DNA from 2 places in the Kocuria turfanensis genome. Region 1 is predicted to be linked to the other one. Evidence: predicted binding sites of a transcription regulator. Region 1 holds the regulator's gene; the other holds the start of a gene.
The links. The regulator HspR, encoded in region 1, represses chaperone genes until heat shock. The targets are predictions, from matches to a motif close to AAGTTGAGTCNNNNNGACTCAACTT.

Region 1 (8,455 bases):
CCCTGCACGGCGCGCAGCGCGATCACCGTGCCGACGCTGGGTGCGAGGACCACGGCCACGGAGCTGAGCAGGAACAGCACGTTGCCGGCGACCATGAGCCGGTGCCTTCCGAGCACGTCGGAGACCGGGCCCAGCAGGAACTGCCCCAGGGCCATGCCGACCATGTAGCTGGTGAGGGTCAGCTGCACCGCGGAGGTCGAGGCGCCGAAGTGCACGGCCATGGCCGGCATGGACGCGAGGTACATGTCCGTGGCCATGGGGCTGACCGCGCTGAGGATCCCCAGTGCCGCCACCAGCACCACCCGGTCCGCTCTGCCGCTGAGACGCAGGCGGGAACGGACCGGGTGGCCGGGGGTCGTGAGCTCATGGTGGGTCCTCGGGAGGGGGCGGGGGCGTGCGACTTCGAGTCGCGGGTGCGGGTGGGGGTGGTGATGGCGGGGGCGGGTGGTGATGGCGGGGGCGGGTGCCGGTGCCGGTGCCGGTGCCGGTGCCGGTGGCGACAGTGGGTGCCGGTGGTGATTGACGGTGTGGGCGCGGGTCTGGGTGCAGGAACGGATGGGGTCGGGGCGGCGGGCGGCGCTGCGGATGCGGGGCGGGGTGCGGGTACGGCCCGGTTCATGCTATCGGCGCCGGTGCGGGGAGAATGTCCTCATGAGACTTGCCGTGTACACCGGAGCCTCCCTGGGTTCCGATCCCCTGTTCGCCGAGGCCGCCGCGGCCTTCGCCACCGAGCTCGCCCGTCGCGGGGTGGGCGTGGTCTACGGCGGCGGCCACGTGGGACTGATGGGCGTCGTCGCCGACGCCGCCCTGGCCGCCGGCGGCGAGGTGATCGGCGTGATGCCGCGCTCCCTCGTCGAGGACGAGACGGCCCACACCGGGCTGACCGAGCTGCGCGTCGTCGGGACGATGCACGAGCGCAAGGCGGAGATGGCCCGCCTCGCGGACGGGTTCGTGGCCCTGCCCGGAGGGCTGGGCACCCTGGAGGAGATCTTCGAGGCGTGGACCTGGCTGCAGGTGGGGGTGCACGCCAAGCCGGTCGGCTTCCTCGACGTCTCCGGGTTCTGGAGACCCCTGCTGGACGCGGTCGCGGCGATGTCCGCCGCCGGGCTGGTGCGCCCGGAGTACCGTGACGCCGCCGTGGTCGCCCAGGACGCGGACGAGCTGCTGGCCCGCTTCGCGCAGTGGGAGGCGCCTCGCCGGCGCTGGGCCGAGCCGCTCCTCCCGGACAGCATGACAGCACCGGTCGGGCCTGCGCCTAGGATGTAGGGCGATGACCGAGCACACTCCCTCCCCTGCCGAGACCCCTGCCGAAGAGCCCGCTGAAGTGAGCGCCCCGGAGAGCACTCCCGAGAGCGCCGCCGAGAGCGCCGAGAAGACGTCCGAGGAGCCTGCCGAGGAGGCCGCCGGAGAGCACGCCGGGGGCGCCGGCCAGGGCCCCGTCCCCGAGGCCTTCCACCGCCGGCCGTACTCCTTCGTGCGCCGCGGCGACCGCCTGACCGCCCGCCGCCAGAAGGCGTGGGACGACTGGGCGCCCACGCGCGTGCTGGACGTCCCGCGCGTGCGCACCGACACCTCCGTGCACCCCGACCACGAGTTCGACGCGGCCGTGGCCTTCGGGCGCCAGGCTCCCCTGGTCGTGGAGGTCGGCTCCGGGCTGGGCGAGGCCGTCGTGCACGCCGCCGCGCAGGACCCCGCCCGCGACTACCTCGCCGTCGAGGTGTACAAGCCGGGGATCGCGGACCTGCTGCTCAAGGCGGGCCAGGCCGGCGTGGACAACGTCCGGGTGGTCCAGGCCAACGCCCCCGAGGTCCTGGAGCACATGCTCGCCCCCGCCTCGGTCGACGAGCTGTGGGTGTTCTTCCCGGACCCGTGGCACAAGACCCGCCACCACAAACGGCGCCTCGTCTCCCCGGCCTTCGCCGAGCTGGCCGCACGGGTGCTGGCCCCGGGTGGGCTGTGGCGGCTGGCCACGGACTGGCAGGAGTACGCCCTCGTGATGCGCGAGGTCCTGGACGCCGCCCCGCAGTTCGAGAACCTGCACCCGGGTCCGCTCGCCGACGACGAGCACCCGGACGCGGGCTGGGCCCCCCGCTGGGAGGGCCGGGTCCTGACGAGCTTCGAGCGCAAGGCCCGGGAGGCGGGGCGCGTGCCGCGCGACCTGACCTACCGCCGGCTTCCGTGAGCGCGGCGGCCTCCCCGGACGGCTTCGTCGTCGTGCCCCCGGGCGATCCCCGCACGCGGCCGCTGCTGGAGGGCCTGCACCGGGAGTACGTGGCGCGCTACGGTCCGTCGATCGGTGCGGAGGAGATGGAGCACCACCCCGTCGACGAGTTCCGGGCGCCCACCGGAGGCCTCGTGCTGCTGCTCGAGGGCGGGCTGACGGTGGCCGGCGGCGCCTTCCGGAGGCACGACGACGTCACGGCCGAGCTCAAGCGCATCTGGACGGACCCCGGGCACCGCCGGCGGGGGTTCTCCCGGCGGGTCCTGGCCGAGCTCGAGCGGCTCGCCGCCGCCGCCGGCTACCGGCGCATCTACCTCACCACCGGCAACCGCCAGCCCGAGGCCTACGCCCTGTACCGGGACAGCGGGTACGTCGCGCTGCCCGGCGTCGCCCACAGCTACGCGGACGGCGTGTACGACGTGGGCTTCGAGAAGCACCTGCGCTGAGCGGCGCCCGCGCCGCTCAGCGCACGGGACGGAGAGCAAGAGCACGGGGTGGCAGGACGCACGGTCGGCGTGACGCCCGGGGCAGCAAGCACCCGGCTCCAGCAGCGCCCGAGCCGGGGAGTCGGCGCACGGAGAGCGCCCGACGTCCGCGCCGACGGCGGGCGGCTCAGCGCTCCTGCTGCCGCGGCGGCCGGTACAGCACCACGGCCTGGGAGATCTTGCGGGCCCGCGGGCGGGAGCCGCGGGCCATCCGCACCACGTCCCCGCCGACCCCGGCGGCGAAGATCCGCGAGGACTCCTCGGCCCGCTCGCGGGCCTCGTCGAGCTCCTGGGACAGCTCCGCGACCCTCGCCTGCAGGGCCGCGACCTGGTTCTCCAGCTGCAGGATGCGCCGGATGCCCTCCAGGGAGACGCCCTGCTGGGAGAGCACCTGGATCTGCTGCAGCTTCTCGATGTCCCGCTGGGAGTAGCGCCGCGCCCGGCCCGGCGCGCGGGAGGGCTTGACCAGGCCGAGCCGGTCGTACTGGCGCAGCGTCTGCGGGTGCATCTCGGCGATCTCCGCGGCCACGGAGATCACGAAGAGCGGCTGGTCGGCGTCGAGAGCCATCTCAGACCCGTGCCTTCGTGGCCAGGCCCGCCCGGGGGTCGTCGTCGGCGGTCGCCTCCGCGAACGCGCGGACCGCGGCCTCGGCCGCCTCGTCCAGGTGGGCGGGCACGTGCACCTCGACGGTCACGATCAGGTTCCCGGTGCCCTTGGCCGTGCTGAACCCGCGGCCCTTGACGCGGAAGCGCCGGCCCGACGACGTCCCGGCGGGCACCTTCAGCCGCACCGTGCCGCCGTCCAGGGTGGGCACCTCCACGGTGGCGCCCAGGGCGGCCTCGGGGAAGGTGATCGGCACGGTGACCTCGACGTCGTCCGTGCCGTCCACGCGGGTGAAGAACGGGTGCGAGCCCACGTGCACGGTGACGTACAGGTCGCCGGGTCCGCCGGGGCCGGAGTGGCCCTTGCCGGCGAGCTTGAGCTTCTGCCCGTCGCGCACCCCGGCCGGGACGCGCACCGTGGTCTCCTGCCCGTTGCCGCGACGCAGCTTCACGGTGGTGCCGTGCACCGAGGAGCGGAACGGGATGGTGGTCTCCGTGCGGATGTCCTCCCCGCGGGTGGGCGGGGACTGGTAGCCGGTCCCGGGTGCGCCGTAGCCGCCCTGGCCGCCGAACTGCGAGAACAGGTCCTCGAAGCCGCCTGCCCCGCCGAAGCCTGCCCCGCCGGTGGAGTAGCTGGTCCGCCGGCGGCGGCCGCCGCCGCCGGCGCCGAAGATGTCGCCGAAGAGGTCCTCGAAGTTCGCGGAGCCGCCCGCGCCGGCCGGGCCGCCGGCCGTGAAGCGGGCACCGGAGCCCATGGCGCGGATCGCGTCGTACTGCTTGCGCTCCTCCGGGTCGGAGAGCACGGAGTTCGCCTCGGTGATGTCCTTGAACCGCTGCTCGGCCTCCGCGTCCCCGGGGTTCTGGTCGGGGTGGTACTGGCGGGCGAGCTTGCGGTACGCCTTCTTGATGTCCGCCTCGGACGCGTCCTTGGAGACGCCGAGAATGCTGTAGAAGTCCTTGTCGATCCAGTCCTGGCTGGCCATGACGCCTCCTTTCTGTGGGGCCGGTGGGGGTCCTGACGAGCAGCACCCGGTGGAAGTCCTGGGGTCGCCCCGGCGCGGCGCCGGGACTGGGGGGACGGGAGGGGAGGCCCGTGGACAGGCCTCCCCTCCCGCGCCGGTCAGGCCGGGCCCGGCCTCACTCGGCGACGGCGACGGCCACCTGGGCCGGCCGCACGACGCGCTCGCCGATCCGGAAGCCGGAGCGCAGCACCATCGAGACCTGGTCGGGCTCGACCTCGCTGGTGGGCTGCTGCAGCACCGCCTCGTGGACGTTCGGGTCGAACTTCTCGCCGACCGCCCCGATGCGGGTCAGTCCCTGCCGGACGAGGATCTCCTCCAGCTTGTTCGCGATCGACGCGAACGGGCCGTCGGTGAGGTCCCCGGCCTGGCGGGCCGCGTCGATGTCGTCGAACACCGGCAGCAGGGTCTGCAGGAGGTCGCCGGTCACGAACGTGCGGAGCTGCTCCTTCTCTCGGGCCGTGCGGTGCTTGAAGTTCACGAACTCGGCCTGCAGCCGGCGCAGCTCCTCGAGCCGCTCGGCGGCCAGCGCCGCGGACGGGTCCTCCTCCGTGGCCGCACCGGCGTCGGCGGAGCCGGCGTCGGTGGACTGCGGGGTCGAGAGGATGTCGTCCACGGTCAGGCCCTCCGGCCCGGCCTCCTCCGGGGAGCCGGGACCGGAGTCCTGCGCGGCCTGCTCGTCGGGGTTCCCGGTGGAGTTCTCGAAGGCGTTCTCCGCCGGGTTCTCGTCGGGTCCTGGCGTGGGATCGGGCATGCTCACTTCTTCTCGTTCTCGTCGTCGACGACCTCGGCGTCGACGATGTCCTCGTCACCGGCCGAATCGGCGGCGCCGGCACCGGGGGCGCCCTCGGCGCCGTCGGCCTGCGCCTGCGCGTAGAGGGCCTCGCCGAGCTTGGTCTGGGACTGCTGGAGCTTGTCGTAGGCCGACTTCACGGCGGCCTCGTCCTCACCCTCGAGCGCCTGCTTCAGGGCCTCGACGTCGGCCTGGACCTCGGACTTGACGTCCGCGGGCAGCTTCTCGTCGTTGTCCTTCAGCAGCTTGTCCACGGAGTACGCCTGCTGCTCCGCGTTGTTCCGCAGGTCGGCGGCCTCCCGGCGCACCCGGTCCGCCTCGGCGTTGGCCTCGGCGTCCTTGACCATGCGGTCGATGTCCTCCTTGGAGAGGGAGGACCCGCCCGTGATGGTCATCGACTGCTCGGTGCCGGTGCCCTTGTCCTTGGCGGAGACGTGGACGATGCCGTTGGCGTCGATGTCGAAGGTGACCTCGATCTGCGGCATCCCGCGCGGGGCGGGGGCGATGCCGGTCAGCTCGAAGGTGCCCAGGTTCTTGTTGTCCCGGGTGAACTGGCGCTCGCCCTGGAAGACCTGGATGGACACGGAGGGCTGGTTGTCCTCGGCGGTGGTGAAGGTCTCGGACCGCTTCGTGGGGATGGCCGTGTTGCGCTCGATGAGCTTGGTCATCACGCCGCCCTTGGTCTCGATGCCCAGCGACAGCGGGGTCACGTCGATCAGCAGCACGTCCTTGCGGTCGCCCTTGAGCACACCGGCCTGGATCGCGGCGCCGACGGCGACGACCTCGTCCGGGTTCACGCCCTTGTTCGGCTCCTGGCCGGCCAGGCGCTGCACGGTCTCGGCGACCGCCGGCATGCGGGTCGAGCCGCCCACCAGGACCACGTGGTCGATGTCGGACACGGAGATGCCGGCCTCGGCGATGACGTCCTTGAACGGCTTCTCGGTGCGCTCCAGCAGGTCCCGGGTCAGCTCCTCGAACTTGGCGCGGGTGAGGCGCTCGTCCAGGTGCACCGGGCCCTCGGGGGTCACGGAGAGGTACTGCAGGGAGATGTTGGTGCTGGTCGCGGAGGACAGCTCCTTCTTGGCCTGCTCGGCGGTCTCCTTCAGCCGCTGGAGGGCGATCTTGTCCTTGGACAGGTCGGCGCCGGTCTTGGACCTCACCTGCGACAGCAGCCAGTCGACGATGCGCTGGTCCCAGTCGTCGCCGCCCAGCCGGTTGTCACCGGCGGTGGCGCGGACCTGGATGGTGGAGAAGTCGTCCTCGTCCTTGCCGACCTCCAGCAGGGAGACGTCGAAGGTGCCGCCGCCGAGGTCGAAGACGAGGATGAGCTCGTCCTCCTTGCCCTTCTCCAGACCGTAGGCCAGGGCCGCGGCGGTGGGCTCGTTGACGATGCGCAGCACGTTCATGCCCGCGATCTCGCCGGCCTCCTTCGTGGCCTGGCGCTCGGCGTCGTTGAAGTACGCCGGGACCGTGATCACGGCGTCGGTGACCTTGTCGCCCAGGTAGGACTCGGCGTCGGTCTTCAGCTTCATGAGGATGCGCGCCGAGATCTCCTGCGCGGTGTACTTCTTGCCGTCGATCTCCTTCGACCAGCCGGTGCCCATGTGGCGCTTGACCGAGGCGATGGTGCGGTCGACGTTGGTGACGGCCTGGCGCTTGGCGATGTCACCGACCAGGGTCTCGCCGTCCTTGGAGAAGGCGACGACGGACGGGGTGGTCCGGTTGCCCTCGGCGTTGGCGATGACGGTGGGCTCGCCGCCCTCCAGCACGGACACCACGGAGTTGGTGGTGCCGAGGTCGATTCCTACTGCACGAGACATGGAGTGTTCTCCTTCGGGTCGAGCTGAACCGGGCGGGCCGTGGTGGCCCCGTTGAGGTCCCGGAGGTCTCAGGTCTTGAGTTTTCCTGGCTCAAGTCTGCCACGTGAGCGTGCGGTGTCAAGTTAACTTGAGCCCACTCGACTCAACTCGGGGGTTCGGTGGTGAGTTCCCACCCATCCCGTTTCCCCCGGATCCCGCGTTGGTAGAATGTGGTGCTTGTGCCCGCACTCCCGGGCACTACTCGACACCTCCGGGCCCGACCCGCACGCAACCGCACGCACCGACAGGACACCGCACGCACCCCGACACCTCTGGAGCCCCTGTGAGCACCCCGCCACCCCATACCCCGCACAAGCCCGCGCCCTCCCCCTCGCCCCGCCGGGGACGGCCCCGTGAGGTGCTGCGCGAGATCAACTATCCGCACGGCATCCACCCCGCCCTCGTCCCCGGCCTCGCCGTCGAGGACCAGAGGCTGCACTACGGCACCGACCGGGTCGTCTTCTTCGTCACCGCCGCCCTGATCGTGGCCTTCGTCGCGTGGGGCGTGCTCTCCACCGAGTCCCTGACCGCGGCCTCTTCGGCCGCGCTGACCTGGGTGACCGGCAACACCGGCTGGTTCTTCACCGCCCTCTCCACGGCCGCCGTCCTGTTCATGCTGTTCATCGGCTTCAGCCGCACCGGCCGGATCCCGCTGGGCATGGACGACGAGAAGCCGGAGTACTCCTTCTTCTCCTGGCTGGCGATGCTCTTCGCCGCCGGCATGGGCATCGGCCTCATGTTCTACGGCGCCTCCGAGCCGCTGAGCCACTTCGGCGCGGGCATCCCCGGCTTCGGGGCGGAGGCCGGCTCCGAGGAGATGACCGTCTACGCCCTGGTCCAGACGGCCTTCCACTGGGGCCTCAACCCGTGGGCCATGTACGCCGTGGTCGGCGCGGCAGTGGCCTACGGTGCCTACCGTCGCGGCCGTCCCCCGCTCATCAGCCGGATCTTCGTCCCCCTGATCGGCCAGCGGCGCGCCGAGGGCGGCCTGGGCAGGCTCATCGACGTCTTCGCGATCTTCGCGACCCTCTTCGGCACGGCGGCCTCCCTGGGGATCGGCGCCCTCCAGATCGCCCGCGGCCTCGAGCTCGTCGCCGGATGGGGCCCGATGGGCAACGGCGGGTTGATCGCGGTCATCGCCGTGCTCACCGCAGCCTTCGTCGTCTCCGCCGTCTCGGGCGTGGCCCGCGGCATCCGCTACCTCTCCAACACGAACCTGCTCCTGGCGTTCCTGCTGGCCCTGTTCGTCTTCGTCGCCGGCCCCACCGTGCTGATCCTGGACCTCGTGCCCGCCGTGTTCAGCACCTACCTGCACGAGTACCTCTGGATGACCGGTCAGACCGGCGGCTGGGGCGAGGACGCCACCGGGTTCGCGGGCAGCTGGACCGTCTTCTACTGGGCCTGGTGGCTCTCGTGGTCGCCGTTCGTCGGGATGTTCATCGCCAAGATCTCCCGCGGGCGCACCCTGCGCCAGT
Region 2 (8,455 bases), 1.8 Mb from region 1:
ACCGAGCCGATGAGCGAGCAGGGCCGCAGCTCCCTGGCCCGGGTGGAGTCGGAGTCCGCGCGGATGACCGCGCTCGTCGAGGACCTGCTCCTGCTCGCCCGCCTCGACGAGGGCCGTCCCGTGGTGCCCGAGGACGTGGACCTGCTGGAACTGGTCGTCGAGACCGTCAGCGACCGCCGGGTCACGGCGCCCGGCCACGACTGGCGGCTGGAGCTGCCCGACGAGCCCGTCGTCGTCCGGGGCGACCCGGCCCAGCTGCGCCAGGTGCTCATCAACCTGCTGTCCAACGCCCACCAGCACACGCCGGCCGGGACCACGGTGACCACCTCGCTGGGGACCGGGCCCGGCCACGAGGCGGTGCTCACGGTGGCCGACGACGGACCGGGCATCGGCGCCGCGTTCCAGGAGCACATCTTCTCCCGCTTCGCCCGGGAGGACGACGCCCGCGCCGGGGGCTCGGGGGGCGTGGGGCTGGGGCTGTCCATCGTGGAGGCCATCGTGCAGGCCCACCACGGGCGGGTGCGGGTGCGCAGCGTCCCGGGCTCGACCCGGTTCACCGTGCACCTGCCCCGCGCGGCGGACTGAGCCGGCGGCGGCTTGCCCCGATCGCCCCTGGGCCCTTTAATGAACTGGTCAGGAACCGTCGGCACGGACGGCCGCGCCGAGCCCGTGCCGAACCCGCAACGCCGCGTCCGGGATCCGTAGCGTGCCGCGTGCTGGGTTTCTCCGTGCGGTTCCGCCGGGGCCACGGACGCCGCACCCACGTCCGGAGGAACCCCCCGTGAACGCTCTGCCCACCGCCCCGTTCACCGCGTCCCTGCCCCGCATCGGCGGCTCGGACGGTCCTTGGCAGCCCGTCGACCAGCTCCGCATCCCGCACGAGGCCGTGATCTTCGACATGGACGGCGTGGTCACCGACACCGCCGCCGTGCACGCCGCGGCCTGGAAGACCCTCTTCGACGGGATCCTGGCCGACGACCGGCTCGAGCCGGCGGAGGAGGGCGCGGCGGTGGACCGGCGGGCCTTCGACGAGGACGCGGACTACCGCCACTACGTGGACGGCCGGCGGCGCGAGGACGGGATCCGCTCCCTGCTCGCCTCCCGCGGCGCCCGCCTGCCCGAGGGCGACGAGACCCCGGGGGCGTGGTCGGTGCAGGGCCAGGCGGCGCTGAAGAACACCTACTTCCAGGAGGCCCTGGAGATCACGGGCGTGCGGGTCTTCGACAGGACGGTGGCGCTCATCGAGCGCCTGCGGGCGGCCGGGGTGCCGGTGGGCCTCGTGACCGCCAGCCGCAACAGCGTCCCGGTGCTCGCCGCGGCCGGCCTCCAGGACGCCTTCGACATCATCGTGGACGGGCACTTCGCCGCCGAGCACGGCCTGCCCGGCAAGCCCGCCCCGGACACGTTCCTCACCTGCGCCCGGATGCTGGGTGTGGACCCGGCCCGGTCCGTGGTGATCGAGGACGCCGTGTCCGGCGTCCAGGCCGCCGCGGCCGGCGGCTTCGGCACCGTGGTGGGGATCCGCCGGCACGGCGAGCGACGCGACCTGTTCCGGGCCGGCGCCACGACCGTGCTCAACGACGTGGGCGAGCTGGACCTCGGCGCCCGCCGCGACCACCCGTGGAAGCTGGTCTTCGAGGGCTTCGACCCGGCGACGGAGGCCCGGCGGGAGACGCTGCTGACCCTCACCAACGGCTACATGGGCGTGCGCGGGTCCGCCTGCGAGTTCTCCGCCAACGGGGTGCACTACCCCGGCAACTACCTGGCCGGGGTCTTCAACCGGGTGGTCAGCCACCTCAGCGGCCGCGACGTCGAGCACGAGTCCATGGTCAACGCCCCCAACTGGACGCACCTGGACCTGCGGGTCTCCGGCGGCGACTGGTGGTCCGAGGGCGGGCTGCACCCCTCCGAGGAGCGCACGGAGCTGGACCTGCGCCGCGGTCTGCTCATCCGTTCTCTCGTGCTGACCGACCTCAACGGCGACCGCGGGGAGGACGGCTCCCGCGCCCGCCTGGAGATCGTCCAGCGCCGCCTCGTCTCGCTGCGCCACCGGCACCTGGGCGCGCAGGAGACCACGGTGACCGCCCGCGGCTTCTCCGGGCGCCTGCACCTGCGCACGGGCATCGACCCCAGCGTCCGCAACACGGGGGTGGCGGAGTACCAGGACCTCAACGACCACCACCTGGTGGACCTCGAGTCCACGTCGCTGCCCGACGACCACGAGACCCTGCTGTCGCACGTGCGCACCACGCAGTCCAAGATCGAGATCACCACCGCGCAGCGCACCACGATCGAGGGCGGCCACAACGTGCGGGAGCGCCGGGAGATCCGCCCCGGCGGCACGGAGTTCCGCCGTCACCAGGTCAACATCGCCGACGGGCGGCCGGTGATCATCGACTCCACCACCGCGGTCGTCACCAGTCGCGACGCCGCGATCGGCTCCCCCCGCGAGGGGGCCCTCGCCGAGCTGGACCGCAACCCGAGCGGCGTGCGGGGCCTGCTGCCCTCGCACGAGGTCGAGTGGTCCCTGCTGTGGGACCGCTACGACGTGGACGTGTGCCCGGACCCCGAGGCGCAGACCCCCGAGCTGCTCCTCACCCAGCTGGCGCTGCGGGTGCACCTGTTCCACGTGTCCCAGACCCTCGCCCCCCACATGTCGCTGCGCGACGCCGGCGTGCCGGCCCGCGGCCTGCACGGCGAGGGCTACCGCGGGCACATCTTCTGGGACGAGCTCTACATCCTGCCGGTGGTCAACCTGCGCCAGCCGCAGGTGACGCGCTCGCTGCTGTCCTACCGGTGGCGCCGGCTGCCCATGGCCAAGCACCGCGCCATGGAGTTCGGCCTCGAGGGCGCGGCGTTCCCCTGGCAGTCCGGCTCGGACGGCCGGGAGGAGACCCCGCCGGAGCTGTTCAACCACCACTCCAACCGGTGGCTGCCGGACAACTCCTGGCGGCAGTTCCACGTGGGCCTCGCGATCGCCCACAACGCCTGGATCTACTACGAGACCACCGGCGACGTCGACTGGCTGGCCGGTCAGGGCGCGGAGCTGATCATCGGCATCACCCGGCTCTTCGCGTCCCTGACCGACTACGACCCCGCGGACGGCCGCTACCACATCGCCGGGGTGATGGGACCGGACGAGTACCACGACGGTCCCCGCGGCCAGCACGGCGGCGGGCTGAAGGACAACGCCTACACGAACGTGCTGGCGGCCTGGCTGTTCCGGCACAGCGCCCACATCTTCCACCACATGGTCGAGCACCAGCGCGAGGAGCTCTCCGCCCGCTTCGGCCTCTCGGCGGAGGAGGTGGGGACCTGGCAGCGGATGTCGGAGCGGATGTTCGTGCCGTTCAACAAGGACGGCACCATCAGCCAGTTCCACGGCTACGACGACCTCGACGAACTGGACTGGGAGTTCTACCGGGCCAAGTACCGCAACATCGGCCGCCTCGACCTCCTGCTGGAGAACGAGGGCGACATGACCAACAACTACAAGCTCGCCAAGCAGGCGGACACCATCATGCTCGTCTACCTCTTCGGCCCCGACGGCCTCGTGGAGGAGCTCGGGCGGATGGGCTACGAGGTGGACCACGCCGCCATCGAGCGCACCGTGGACTTCTACATCGCGCGGTCCTCGCACGGCTCCTCCCTCTCCCGGGTGGTCAACGCCTCGGTGCTCGCCTGGCTGAACCCGGACCGGTCGTGGTCGGTCTTCCAGGACGCGCTGCTCATCGACCTGGACGACACCCAGGGCGGGACCACGGGCGAGGGGATCCACCTCGGCGCCATGGCCGGCTCCGTGGACGTCGTCACCCGGGCCTACGCGGGCCTGCGCGTGCGCGGGGAGTGGCTGGAGTTCGACCCCGCGCTGCCGAGCCAGCTGGACCGGGTCTCGTTCACCGTGCTCTACCGGGGCCAGGTGATCCGCGTCTGCATCGACCACCACGTGCTCGAGCTGGAGGGCACCTCGCGGCGGGCCGGCAACGTCACCATCCACGTGCACGGGGCGGAGTACGTGCTCAAGGGCGGGCAGAAGATCCGGGTCGCGATCCAGCAGCGCCACCCGCTGGGCACGGTCCCGGCGGCGTCGCGGCACGCCTGAGCCGGACCGGCCGCCGCCGCGGATCCCGCGGCGGCGGCCGCTACGCTGGGGCCATGGAACACCCCGCCCCGACCGGACTGGTCCTCCCCCACGCCGGGCACACGCCCCGGATCGCCGCCTCCGCCTTCGTGGCACCGACCGCCACGGTGGTCGGCGACGTGGAGCTGGGCCCCGGCTCCGGGGTCTTCTACGGCGCCACGGTGCGCGGGGACCGGTCCCCCGTGCGGCTGGGGACGGACTCGAACCTGCAGGACAACGTGGTCGTCCACTCCGATCCCGACCACCCCTGCACGATCGGGGCCGGCGTCAGCGTGGGCCACGGCGCCGTGGTCCACGGCTGCACCGTGGAGGACGAGGTCCTGGTGGGGATGAACGCGACCCTCCTCAACGGGGCCGTGATCGGCTCCGGGTCCCTGGTCGCCGCCGGCGCGGTGGTCCTCGAGGGCACCGTGGTGCCGCCGGGCTCGCTCGTGGCCGGGGTCCCCGCCAAGGTCCGCCGCGAGCTGACCGGGCCGGAGCGGGAGAAGGTGCGCGCCAACGCCCGGACCTACGTGCAGCTCTCCGCCGAGCACCGCGAGCTCGACGCCTGAGCCCGGGCGCCGGCCGCCCGCTCACTGCGCCGCGAGGGTGCGCGCGTAGTCCAGGTAGGCATCGTGGTCGAATCCGGGCAGCAGGCAGGACTGCACCACGTAGCCCTGCAGCACCGAGAGGATGGCCTGGGCGAACATCGCGACCCACTCCCGGGAGCGGTCCGGGCCCAGGCCGAGCTCCTCGGCGGCCCACCGGCCGTAGCGCTCCTCGACCTGCTCGCGCACCCGTGCGAGGTGCTCGCCGGCCACCGCCGCCAGGGCCGGTTCGCTCACGGCCTCGCCCCACGTGATGAGCAGCAGCCGCGTGGCGGCCGGGTCCGCGGCGAGCCGCTCCAGCAGCTCCGCCACCCACCCGGCCGGGTCCCCGCCGACGGCTCCCGCGGAGCTCCCGGCCCCCGCCGCGGCCCGGACCGCGCCCTCGCCCACGGCCGGCGCCGGGCCCTGGTCCACCGTCAGGACCCGGTCCAGGGCCGCCCGCGCGGACGCGACCACGAGCTCGTGCTTGGACGGGAAGTGGTTGTACAGCGCCCCCGCGGACAGTCCCGTCGCGGCGATGATCCGGTGCATCGAGGCCCCGCCGAAACCGTGCTCCAGGAAGCAGCGGCTGGCGGCCGCGACGATCTCGCGGCGGCGCTCGTCCTTGTACTGCTGGCTGACCCGGGGCACGCCGCCAGTCTAGGCGACGAACGGTCGTTCGGTTCGGTGCCGGGCACCCGTCCTGCCGGGACGGGCGTGGCAGAATGCGCCCATGCCTGCCGCGACCCTCTCGCCCTTCGTCGACGCCGCCCTCGACGCCGCCCACCTGGACGCCCCGCTCACCCCCACCGGCCGCACGCTCGGCTGGGGCGTGGTCAGCACGGCCGACATCGCCGAGAAGGTGGTCCCGGACATCGCCGCCCTGCCGGACGCCCGGCTCGTCGCCGTGAGCTCCCGCCACCAGCACCGCGCCGAGGACTTCGCCCGCCGGCACGGGGTGGAGCGGGCGTACGGGAACACCGCCGCGAGCACGGGCCTGGAGCGCCTCGCGGCCGACCCGGACGTGGAGGTGGTCTACGTGGCCACACCGCACGGCTACCACCACCGGGACGTGTCCGCGCTGCTGCGCGCGGGCAAGCACGTGGTGTGCGAGAAGGCCCTGGCGATGACCGCCGCGGAGGTCCGCGACCTCCTGGGGCTGGCGCGCGCGCACGGGGTGTTCCTCATGGAGGCCGTCTGGACCCGGATGACCCCCGGCTTCCGCACGGCGATGCACTGGATCCGGGCGGGGCGGCTGGGCCGGGTGCGCTCGGTCGAGGCCTCGATCGGCACCCACCGCCCGGTGGACCCCGACCACCGGCTCTTCCGCAACGCCGACGGCGGCGGGGTGCTGCTGGACATGATGGTCTATCCGCTGACCTGGACCGGGGCCGTGCTGGGCGCCCCGGAGAGCTGGACGGCCCGGGCCGAGCTGGGCGCCACGGCCGTGGACCTGGACACCGCCCTGACCCTGGACTTCGGGCACGGCCGGGGCCATGTGAGCGGCACCCTCTCCAGCACCGTGCCGCACCAGGTCACCGTCAGCGGCACGCACGGCTGGCTGCGCGTGGACGGGCGGATCAACTGCCCCACGACCCTGGTGCTGCAGAGCGCCGACGGCGCGCGCGGGGGCGCCGCCCCGGTCGTGGAGCAGGTGGAGGTGACCGGCGCCGGGTACGTCTACGAGATGCGCGAGGCCACCCGCTGCATCCAGCAGGGGCTGCCGGAGTCCCCCGTGATGCCCTGGGCGGACTCCCTCGAGCTCGTCGAGCTCTTCGACCAGGTCCGCGAGCGGATCGGGGTGGGCTACCCCAACGACCGCCGCTGAGGGCGGCGCCGCCCCCGCCGGCGGCCGGGTTCGCCCTGGGCGATCGGCCGTCACAACCGTTGAACCCCGTCCCGCGGCGGAGCTATCATCAATCACAGTTGAGCCGGTACGACTCAACTAACTGTCAAAGGCACTGCTCATGTAGTTGAGGAGATGATGGACGTGGCCACGATGTTCACGCCGTTCAACGATTTCGACCGCCTCGCCGCCTCGCTGTTCGCCCGCCAGGGCCTGCGGGAGATGCCGATGGACCTCTACCGGGACGGCGACCGCTACATCCTGCGGGCCGACCTGCCGGGCATCGACCCGGAGAGCGTCGACGTCGACGTCGACGGTCAGCTGCTGACCATCCGGGCGGAGCGGAAGCTGCCCGAGGTCCAGGAGGTCCAGTGGATCACCCGGGAGCGGCAGAGCTCCTCGTTCGTCCGCCAGCTCAACCTCGGCCAGGGCATCGACATCCAGAACATCGCCGCGAGCTACGACAACGGCGTGCTCACGGTGACCATCCCGGTGTCCGCCCAGGCCAAGCCGCGCAAGATCCAGGTGGTCTCCGGCCAGGGCGAGCAGCAGGCCCTGGGCGACGGCCAGGAGGGCGACCGCGTGATCGGCGAGGGCGAGCTCGTCAACGGCACCAGCTCCACGCAGTCCACCGAGGGCTGATCCCGCCGGCGCTCAGGCGCTCCGGCCCCGCGGCCACGGGCCCGCTCCCTCCGGGGAGCGGGCCCGTGGCCGTGCCCGGGGGCGCCCGCGGGCGGGCACCGGTCACCGGGGCGGGCGCGGGCTCGGGTATCTTGGCACCAGGAAACACCGTCCCGCATCCGTCGACATACATGGGAGACAGCCCGCACATGGCAAAGATCATCTACACCCGCACCGACGAGGCGCCCCTGCTCGCCACCTACTCCTTCAAGCCGGTCATCGAGGCCTACGCCTCGACCGCCGGCGTCGAGGTCGAGACCCGGGACATCTCCCTGGCCGGGCGCATCCTCGCGGCCTTCAGCGACCGCCTGCCCCAGGACCAGCGGGTCGACGACGCCCTCGCCGAGCTCGGCGACCTGGCGAAGAAGCCCGAGGCCAACATCATCAAGCTGCCGAACATCTCCGCCTCCGTCCCGCAGCTCAAGGCCGCGGTGAAGGAGCTGCAGGAGCAGGGCGTCGCGCTGCCGGACTACCCGGACGAGCCGGAGACGGACGAGCAGAAGGACACCCGCGCCCGCTACGACAAGGTGAAGGGCTCCGCCGTGAACCCGGTCCTGCGCGAGGGCAACTCCGACCGTCGCGCCCCCGCCTCGGTGAAGAACTACGCCCGCAAGAACCCGCACCGGATGGGCGAGTGGTCCGCGGACTCCCGGACCAACGTGGCCACCATGGCCGCCGACGACTTCCGCGACAACGAGAAGTCCGTGGTCATGGCGTCCGAGGACACCCTCCAGATCCGCCTGGTGGGCGAGGACGGCGGCACCACGGTGCTCAAGGAGTCCGTGCCCGTCCTCGCCGGCGAGGTCGTCGACGCCACGGTGATGCGGGCCGCCGCCCTGGACGCGTTCCTCGCCGAGCAGGTCGAGCGCGCCAAGCGGGAGGGCGTCCTCTTCTCGGTGCACCTGAAGGCGACCATGATGAAGGTCTCCGACCCGATCATCTTCGGCCACGTCATCAAGGCGTTCTTCCCGGAGCTCTTCGCCGCCCACGGCGCCACCCTGGAGAAGGCCGGCCTCTCCCCCGCCAACGGCCTGGCCGCGATCCTCAACGGTCTCGACGCGCTCCCGGCCGAGGTCCGCGACGAGGTCCGGGCCGCGATCGACAAGGGCCTGGCCGACGGCCCGGCGCTGGCCATGGTGAACTCCGACAAGGGCATCAGCAACCTGCACGTGCCCTCGGACATCATCGTGGACGCCTCGATGCCGGCCATGATCCGCACCT

Region 2: a site for HspR is predicted at 6,631-6,655, ahead of AYX06_RS15175 (Hsp20/alpha crystallin family protein). Genes of this name have one in related genera too.

Annotation. Positions count from the first base shown of each region.
Region 1 covers NZ_CP014480.1:1,502,366-1,510,820, forward strand. The annotation lists gene AYX06_RS06890 (multidrug effflux MFS transporter) at 1-299, opposite strand, end outside; gene AYX06_RS06895 (LOG family protein) at 652-1,266, shown strand; gene trmB (tRNA (guanosine(46)-N7)-methyltransferase TrmB) at 1,271-2,182, shown strand; gene AYX06_RS06905 (GNAT family N-acetyltransferase) at 2,179-2,667, shown strand; gene AYX06_RS06910 (heat shock protein transcriptional repressor HspR) at 2,834-3,274, opposite strand; gene AYX06_RS06915 (DnaJ C-terminal domain-containing protein) at 3,276-4,292, opposite strand; gene AYX06_RS06920 (nucleotide exchange factor GrpE) at 4,447-5,082, opposite strand; gene dnaK (molecular chaperone DnaK) at 5,085-6,941, opposite strand; gene AYX06_RS06930 (BCCT family transporter) at 7,264-8,455, shown strand, end outside.
Region 2 covers NZ_CP014480.1:3,312,600-3,321,054, reverse strand. The annotation lists gene AYX06_RS15200 (sensor histidine kinase) at 1-585, shown strand, start outside; gene AYX06_RS15195 (beta-phosphoglucomutase family hydrolase) at 782-4,102, shown strand; gene AYX06_RS15190 (gamma carbonic anhydrase family protein) at 4,156-4,692, shown strand; gene AYX06_RS20765 (TetR/AcrR family transcriptional regulator) at 4,714-5,358, opposite strand; gene AYX06_RS15180 (Gfo/Idh/MocA family protein) at 5,441-6,535, shown strand; gene AYX06_RS15175 (Hsp20/alpha crystallin family protein) at 6,692-7,195, shown strand; gene AYX06_RS15170 (NADP-dependent isocitrate dehydrogenase) at 7,384-8,455, shown strand, end outside.